Regions from separate parts of the Lysinibacillus sp. 1 U-2021 genome, predicted to be linked through region 2. Evidence: riboswitches for the same ligand, from Rfam matches in the RefSeq annotation. Region 2 holds a riboswitch; each other region holds the start of a gene.

Region 1 (2,205 bases), 1.2 Mb from region 2:
AAAATCATATTCTCCCTTTGGTCCTGAAATAGCGCCTGCCTCTGCAAACATGCGACCAGCAATTTCATCAAGCTCAAGTGTTGTAACACCTGGTTTTGTGGCAGCTTTCATTGCTTCGCGAATTTCAGCACAAATGCGTCCTATTTTTTTAAAAGCTTCAATCTCTTCTTGCGTTTTTACAATCATGTATAACGTCCCTTTCATCTAATATCTATTCTTTAATATAACATAACTTTTTATGCGTATAACGATAAACGCTTTAAATATTGTATGCTTTCCTACTTTGCAAAGTGCTAAAAGAGTTATTCACGACAAAAAAGTCCCTCCACTCATGTGAAGGGACTAGCATTAAAATTTTCTTTGCATTAATTGTGGAGCGGCTGTGAATAAAAGAACACCAACGACCGCCGTTAAAATGGTTGCTGGTAGCATATATGTACCATTGTAGATGATGGAATAGATCCATGCATTTTGGTCACCAGCATATTCGGCAAAAAATACAGCACCAGCAATTGTATGTGCTGTGTATCGTAAGAGGCCTGCGAAAACGGTACCTATGATTATATAAAGTGCCATTTTTGTTTTGTTCATATGTTTAGCAGCGTCTAACACTGGTCCACGTACAACCGCCGCTAATCCTACAACTGTAAAAGCAACTCCATAATCCAGGAATCCTTGTAGCCAGTGCACAATCGTAGCACCAAACATGGTTTGCATTACACCTACGAGTAATCCAGTTGTTAGCCCAGCTATTAAGCCCCAGCGAAATGCTATTAACATAATTGGTACCATAACAAGACTAACTGAGCCGCCTTGTGCCCATACTTTAAAGGAAACCTGATCCAGTACGAGACCAATCGCTGCAAAAATCGCAATCTCCACTAGCATTAATAGTCTTTTTTTGTCCATACATATTCTCTCCTTTGTTCCGATGTAGGATACAAGAGCAGGAATAGAAAAGCGCTGATATGTCTCTTTCTGACACCTTTTTTCCTTTAAGGACGAAAAAACGATGTCAGGACAGAGCCTCACATCGTACAAGTGTCGGTTTCTATCCACATCCCTACGCAAGCGTTAACTTACAGGTTCGAAGAGTCAAGGCATTACGTGCCCAGTCTCAGCTGACATCATCAGCTCCCCTTGTGGTCGTTACATCTGAATTTATTTGAACACTCTCATTGTACGCAAAGGATTAAAGGATTACAACCTTCCATACATCATTTTTTTGAAACTTTGCTGTTTTTCATGCGTAAATATTTAAAAAGGAGGTACAACTATGGAGAATCAAAAAATTTTAGCTGCCTTTAGTTATCTTAGTATTTTCTTCGCCCCTTTTATCGTTCCATTAATTGTATATTTTGTAACAAAAGACAGTGATGTAAAAAGCCATTCGATTCGTGCACTTGTCTCTCATTTAATACCTTTTGTTTTTGGCATTCTATTCTTTATTGTCTTTGTTTTTTCTACATTTAGTTTAGATCCAACCTCCAATAACAAGACGGTGATGATTATTTGGTTTGCTTCATTCGCCATCTATGCTCTCGTCTCACTAGGTATTGTGATTTGGAATATAATTCAGGCTGTTCGTGTTATCCGTTAATGTTTTATTTTTAAGTGAAACAGGTAGTAGTAATTGTAAAAGGAGCTGTTTTGGGATGAAAGTATCAAACGTTGTAAAAACCGCCGTTAAGTTAGCACCTATTGTTATTCCTATCGTAAAAAAAGTAATGGCTGCAAAAAAGGGCACAACGCCTACAACCACCACTCGAAAAAAATAAAATGAAGGCGTATTCCTTTTAGAGGAAATACGCCTTCGTTTTATTTCACTTCAAAATGGGTTTGACTATGGCCATTCAATGTTTTTTCTACATGTAAAACTGCTGGCATTGCAGATTTCAATTCAGGTACATGCGAAATAACGCCAATCATACGACCCGAATCCTGCAAATCAATTAATGTATCGATTGCTTTATTTAGTGATTCCTCATCGAGCGAGCCAAAGCCCTCATCAATAAACATCGTTTCAATATGAATATTACCTTGGTAGCTTTGAATCACATCTGCCATCCCCAATGCAAGGCTCAACGAAGCATTAAATTTTTCGCCACCTGATAAAGTTTTGACATCTCGTAATTGATCTGTATAAGCATCATAAACATCAAGACCAAGGCCACTTTGCTTCGCATGCTTTTCTAATCTATCTGA
Region 2 (2,205 bases):
GCAATTGCTGCATCGACATATGGTATAACATCTTCATATTTCTCTGTCTTCGGAATGATTTGTACACTGATTAATGAATTTGCCATCTTATTTGGCCTCCTTTTTAGGTAAGAAATCATTAGTAAAGGCTTTTTTCGCATCAAATTCGCCCTCTAGTACTTGATTGCTTGACATCCATTTCGCATAATTTTCCCACACAGAAAGCTTTTGCTCTCCCCATTGCTTGGCATCATCCTGATATTTATCAGCCAGCCATTCCTGACTTTTATGCACTAACGCTTTATCTAAATCAGGAGCCGCTTCGATTAAAATATCAGCCGCTTCACTTGGGTTTTTAATTGCGTATTCATAGCCCTTCGATGCAGCTGCCACAAAGGCTTTGACTACATCGGGGTTGTCCTGTATCATTTTTTCATTTGTAGCTAAAACCGGCGTATAATAATCCAATTGATCACTATAGTCTGTAAGATATAGCATATTAATCTTTTCCCCACGCAGCTCAGCCTCAATACCAGTCCATGCATAATAAATCCAAGCAAAATCTATATCTTTTTCCATCATTGTGAAGAAATCTAAATCCCCTGCATTGACGATATCTAGCTTATTAATATCTGCCTTTTCTTTTTGCATGAGTGATTGTAAAACGGCTTGCTCTAATGGCGCGCCCCAACCACCATAGGTTTTACCTTCAAAATCCTTTGGCGATGTAATGCCCTTCGAAGCAATAGAAGCAAAGCCAGATGTATTATGCTGTATAATTGCTGCGATGGAGACCAGCGGCACACCCTGTACTCGTGCCTGTGTTATGCCTTCCTGATAGCTCACGCCAAAATCCGCCTTTCCAGAAGCAACAAGCTGATCTGCGCCCGCCTCGCCAGGCATAATAATATCAACATCTAAGCCCTGTTCCTCAAAATAACCGAGTTTTTTTGCAGCATATAGTCCTGTATGATTTGTATTCGGCGTCCAATCCAGTACCACAGACACCTTTTTCAGCTTGTCAGCAGCCTGCTTGTCATCCTTGTCACTACAGCCTACTAATGTCAATAGTGCTGCCAATAAAATAAAAAACCATTTTTTCATGCGAAAGCCTCCCAGTTTGTAATATGAAAGTGTTCATGCATGAATGTTGTCACCAGAAGAAAGCGTATACAATGTTGGCAAGCTGTTGCTTGAAAACATAAAAAACGCCTAGGATTCCTCCCAGACGTATTGCAATCAATCTTCAAAACTTTGCTTTTTGATTAGATGTTCCCTACGCTGGTACGAGCCAAATCAGGTTCAAAGGGTCAGCGTCTACCGGACACAATCTCAGCTAGCAATTACTAGCCCCCCTACATTCTTTCGCTATGAACTTTTCGATGATTATTATACCCATAGTTTCACTTAAATGACAAGGTGCTATTTTTGAATAGAGCTTAAAGCCCAGCGCTCCTAAGAGGCTGGGCATGCTTTTAGCTTGGTTTCTGTTCTTTTTTGGCTGTTACAACATGAGAAATTGCTCCATCTGTTGCAATATCCACTTTAAATGAACCATTGGAATGTCGATCCGCACGAGACAATGCTTGTACGTCAATCATCTCTTGAACACCTTTTTCAGTTTCAATCACAACCTGCTCCTCGTCTGTTGCTTGAACAACTGCCACAATTCGGTGAGGGTTTGCTTTTAACTCTGTTAATACTTTTAGTCCACGTTTTGCACGACTTGCTACTTCAACTTCAGCAACATTCATTTTCTTCACGGCCCCACGCTGTGTCACAATCACTACATAGTTGGTAACATCAGGCTGTAACACATTGACTCCAACTAAGGCTTCTCCATCTTTTAGTGTGATCCCTTTCACACCGCCTGTTTTCACACCTGTAACTGGTAACTCCTCCATAGGGAAACGAATCGCATAGGCTGTATCCGTTGTGAGCATCAGCTCCACGTCATCTGTTACAAATGATGCATAGATCATCGCATCACCAGCCTTGACGTTCATCGTTTTAATTGGCTTTGAATAACGTGTTACCGCATAGTCTGCGAGTGGTGAGCGCTTAATTTGGCCATCTTTTGTGGCTGTGAAGACATACGTATTTGGCTGGTCAAAGGTTTCGAAGCCATAAACCGCAATAATGGATTCATCTTCCCCTGTTGGCACAATACTTGAAATATGCTGGCCGAGATCCTTCCAGCGTATATCAGGCAGCTCATGAACAGGC
Region 3 (2,205 bases), 1.1 Mb from region 2:
TTGGTACATGACCTGGTCCTTCAACCATCACCTGAACATCATGCTGCCAAGCAATTTGTGTTAGCTCACCTAGTGTTTCAAGCTCTGCAAATTGTGCCTCATCATTGGCATCTGCAATTGAGCCTGGGCGTAAACCATCACCTAAGGAAAAAGCAACATCATAGGCTTTCATAATTTCACAGATTTCCTCAAAGTGTGTATACAGGAAGTTCTCTTGATGATGATATAAACACCACTGAGCCATGATAGAGCCCCCTCGTGATACAATGCCTGTTACACGATTTGCTGTAAGCGGTACATAGCGTAAAAGGACACCTGCATGAATAGTGAAATAATCCACACCCTGCTCAGCTTGCTCGATGAGGGTATCACGATAAACCTCCCACGTTAAATCCTCTGCTACACCATTTACCTTTTCTAAAGCCTGATAAATTGGCACTGTTCCCACTGGTACTGCAGCATTTCGAATAATCCATTCTCTCGTTGTATGAATATGTTTACCAGTCGATAAATCCATAATATTATCTGCGCCCCATCGAGTTGCCCAGGTCATTTTCTCAACTTCTTCTGCAATGGAAGAAGATACAGCAGAATTCCCGATATTCGCATTGATCTTTACATGAAAATTACGCCCAATAATCATTGGCTCTGCCTCAGGGTGATTAATATTAGAAGGCATTATAGCACGCCCAGCTGCAATTTCTGAACGTACAAATTCAGGATCCATATTTTCACGAATCGCTACAAACTCCATTTCATGGGTTATAATTCCCTTTCGTGCATAGTGAAGCTGTGTCACATTTTTACCTTTTTTAGCACGCAAAGGCTTTCTCGCCAACTCAGGAAAGACATTTTCTTGAATACGCGGGTCATCAACATGACGAAAGCCATTATCCTCAGGTTTAATGGAGCGTCCCTCATATGCTTCTACATCCCCTCGCTCTTGAATCCATGCATTTCGTAAGGCAGGTAAACCTTTCGTAATATCTACTTGGTAGGCTGGATCTGTATAGGGCCCACTTGTATCATATACTCGAATAGGAGCATTTTCTTCATTTCCAAAGCTGCCTGTTGTCGGACTTAATGCAATTTCTCGCATAGGTACTAGAATATCTGGGCGTGATCCTTCCACATATACTTTTTTGCTTCCTTCAAAGCTAGACATAATGGTAATATTCTTTTCACTTATTGCTGACATGAGCTACTTCTCTCCCTTAAATATATTTTGATACAAGGACCGAATCTAGCTCACCCAACAATCCAAAAAATAAAGGCCGAATCCAAAATAATTATTTGGATCCGGCCACGAATGTAAAGGTCTATTGATTGCATACTCTGCAATAGCTTCTTAACTTTCCCACGCTGGTATGAGCCAGATCAGGTCCAAAGGGTCAAGAAACTTCGTAGCGTTTCCCTCTCAGCCTGACTCATCAGACTCCCCTAGTTAATACTATTTAGTTTGATGCTAGTGTAGCAGATAATACTAAGAGATGGAAGTTATTTTTTATCTTACTAGGTAAATAATATTTCCGCAAAATAGATCACAATGGTTACAGTTATACAGCTTACAATGGTTGAAAATAAAACAGCTTGCGCGGCTGTTGCTGATTCTACATCATATTCCAATGCTAGACTAGAACTATTACGAGATGTTGGAAAGGCACTAGCTATAAACAGTGATTGTGCGACGACTCCATCTAATCCCAATATATAAATAATGGCTAATGCAACAGAAGGTCCAATAATTAATCGCGTAAAACAGCTGATAAAGACGGTTTTATTAAACATTGATTTCATCTCTAGTTGTGATAATTGCGCGCCTAATGTAATTAAGGCCACAGCAATAAATCCATCTGCCACATGTTCTACTGGTATTTTGATAAACTGTGGAATACCAATATCAAAATAATTCATAGCTGCACCTATAATCAGCGCATGAATAATAGGCATTTTTAAAAAATCCTTAATGATTATCATACCTGACTTTGTAGAAGAAATTAAATTGTATAAACCATATGTATACGTAGTCATATTTTGAAAGATTACGAGCATGACCTGAATGGCTACCCCAATAGGTTGCGTGGCAAATATCATTTGAGCCACTGGAATACCGTAATTGCCCGAGTTAATAAGCACCACACTATTTTTAAAGACAGCTGCCTCTGTTCTAGGTAAACCTAACCCTTTTGCCATAAAATGACTGAG
Region 4 (2,205 bases), 1.4 Mb from region 2:
TTTTTAGGTGGTCTAGGTTCCGCATTTGTTGCACCTCCTATTATGGCTTTTGTCGCTGACGTCACAACCTATGAAGAACGTGGGAAAGGTATGGGGATGTTGGGTGCCGCTATGTCTCTTGGCTTTATGATTGGACCTGGTATTGGTGGCTTTTTAGCAAAGGTAAGCTTACATTTCCCATTTTTCACAGCTGGAGCTGCAGCCATTGTAGCATCTATTTTATCTTACTTTTTATTACCTTCTACCAAACCAAACACTGCGCAACAGAAACAAAAGCAAGACAATCTGGCGAAGCAAATGGCTCGTTCCATACATATGCCTTATTTTGTTATGCTCATAATTATGCTGGTGTTCTCGTTTGGAATTGCAAATTTCCAAACGACATTGTCATTATTTGTGACAGAAAAGTTTAATTACACACCTGTAGATATAGCGATTATATTAGTTGTTGGTGGTGCTTTTGGAGTAGTAGTACAAATGTTTATTATTACACCACTGTTCAATCGTTATGGTGAAATGAAAGTAGTACTAGTAAATTTATTTATTGCATCCGTTGCTATTTTCTTAATATTATTTGTTTCTGGCTTTGCCCTTATTTTAGTTGTAGCAACAATTTTCTCTACAGCAACGACATTAATTCGTCCAGCTGTTAATACACTCATCTCAAAGCTTGCAGAGAAAGAGCAGGGATTTGCTGCGGGCTTGAATAATGCCTATATGAGCCTCGGAAATATGATTGGACCCGCTTTGGCAGGTTTATTATTTGACTGGAATATGAATAGCCCATATATTTTCGGTTCTATCATATTATTAGCCTGTTTCTTCCTTGCGCTCATCTGGACAGTGAAAAAAGCACCTCATTTAATGCATCCCGATACAAAATAGTCTGAAAAATCATTGACTATTTTTAGCAGTATGGTACATTATTGTTGATTCACAAAATTGAATGATTTTAACCACTAGGGGAGTCTTTAAAAGGCTGAGACGTATATGGTAATATACGGACCCTTTGAACCTGATCTAGTTCACACTAGCGGAGGGAAGTGGCGCTACTTGCTGTTGTCACTATATACACGCAAGGCCGCTTCCTATTGTTTAAAGGGGGTGGCCTTTTTATTTTTCCTCACGAACTTTACCAAAAGGAGTGAACTTTATGTCAATTCGTAAATTAACAGTCATGGCTTTATTAGTAGCCGTTGCTGTTGCAGGCTCTACTTTCGTATCCATCCCAACAGGCATCGCACGTGCTTACCCCGTTCAGCATGCGATTAATGTGATAGGAGCCATTATACTTGGGCCTGTACCAACTGTTATAGTTGCCTTTGTCACTGCCATCATTCGTATCCTTACTGGAACAGGCTCTCTACTAGCTATCCCTGGTAGTATCATCGGTGCGGTCTGTGCTGCTCTTGCCTATAAATATAGCAATAAAATGTGGTTAGCTGGTATCGGAGAGGTTATCGGAACGGGCATTCTGGCTTCACTTATTGCCGTCCCTTATGCAAAATTATTCATGGGAACATCTGTAGCAGCATTCTTCTTCCTACCAGCCTTTTTAACATCAAGTACGATCGGTGCTATTTTAGGTGTAATGGTTGCGAGTAGCTTGCGTAAAACAGAGCTCGTAAAGAGATTTAATTCTTCTCTTTATTAAGAGGTATTGGATTATGAGCATTCATTGAGCTGCGGGCAGTCCAATTTGGAGCGCCTTTCTCCTCCTTATGAGAAAAAGAGTCCACTTTGTAGATCATCTTCCCCTCTCTACAAAGGGGATAACTCTCTATTTCAAGCAACATAAAAAAAGCAGTGCAAAACTATTCGAGTTTGCACTGCTTCCTCTATTTAAGATCGTTTTTTCATGCCTTTTAACAACTGTGCTACATTTGTATCTTCTGCTTGTATAGTTTTTTCCTCAACCAGCGGCTCTTTTCTCTTCACATTCGTTAGGAAATTCCAACCAAAGCGTCTTATGGTAATATCAATAAAGAAAAGAAGCATACTTGCTAAGAGTAGCCATGTGGCAATATTTTGCCGATCTGCTCCTTTTGTCGTAAAGTCACGGAAAACATCTTGTGGTTCCTTTAAAACAGTGCCTCCTGTTCGTTTAGTTAACTCTTCTATCAGTTGGTTATTTACAGGGAGTAGTTCGTATTCAGCACTATAAGGAACACTTAGCCCTGCCTGATAAATGGCCTTCTTTTCATC

Evidence for each region. Region 2 has a riboswitch for thiamine pyrophosphate ahead of QH639_RS01185 (ABC transporter substrate-binding protein). Riboswitches for the same ligand answer to the same signal wherever they lie in the genome.
Region 1: another riboswitch for thiamine pyrophosphate. It lies ahead of thiT (energy-coupled thiamine transporter ThiT); the one in region 2 lies ahead of QH639_RS01185 (ABC transporter substrate-binding protein).
Region 3: another riboswitch for thiamine pyrophosphate. It lies ahead of thiC (phosphomethylpyrimidine synthase ThiC); the one in region 2 lies ahead of QH639_RS01185 (ABC transporter substrate-binding protein).
Region 4: another riboswitch for thiamine pyrophosphate. It lies ahead of thiW (energy coupling factor transporter S component ThiW); the one in region 2 lies ahead of QH639_RS01185 (ABC transporter substrate-binding protein).

Annotation. Positions count from the first base shown of each region.
Region 1 covers NZ_CP123966.1:3,986,978-3,989,182, forward strand. Annotated here, with positions in the region: gene map (type I methionyl aminopeptidase) at 1-186, opposite strand, end outside; gene thiT (energy-coupled thiamine transporter ThiT) at 349-909, opposite strand; TPP riboswitch at 1,044-1,151, opposite strand; gene QH639_RS21165 (magnetosome magnetite crystal formation protein family) at 1,277-1,600, shown strand; gene QH639_RS21170 (hypothetical protein) at 1,656-1,778, shown strand; gene QH639_RS21175 (AAA family ATPase) at 1,819-2,205, opposite strand, start outside.
Region 2 covers NZ_CP123966.1:226,206-228,410, forward strand. Annotated here, with positions in the region: gene QH639_RS01180 (thiamine-binding protein) at 1-86, opposite strand, end outside; gene QH639_RS01185 (ABC transporter substrate-binding protein) at 88-1,083, opposite strand; TPP riboswitch at 1,236-1,346, opposite strand; gene parC (DNA topoisomerase IV subunit A) at 1,455-2,205, opposite strand, start outside.
Region 3 covers NZ_CP123966.1:1,352,704-1,354,908, reverse strand. Annotated here, with positions in the region: gene thiC (phosphomethylpyrimidine synthase ThiC) at 1-1,198, opposite strand, end outside; TPP riboswitch at 1,338-1,452, opposite strand; gene QH639_RS07065 (AEC family transporter) at 1,513-2,205, opposite strand, start outside.
Region 4 covers NZ_CP123966.1:1,584,929-1,587,133, reverse strand. Annotated here, with positions in the region: gene QH639_RS08140 (MFS transporter) at 1-885, shown strand, start outside; TPP riboswitch at 952-1,059, shown strand; gene thiW (energy coupling factor transporter S component ThiW) at 1,154-1,654, shown strand; gene QH639_RS08130 (VWA domain-containing protein) at 1,843-2,205, opposite strand, start outside.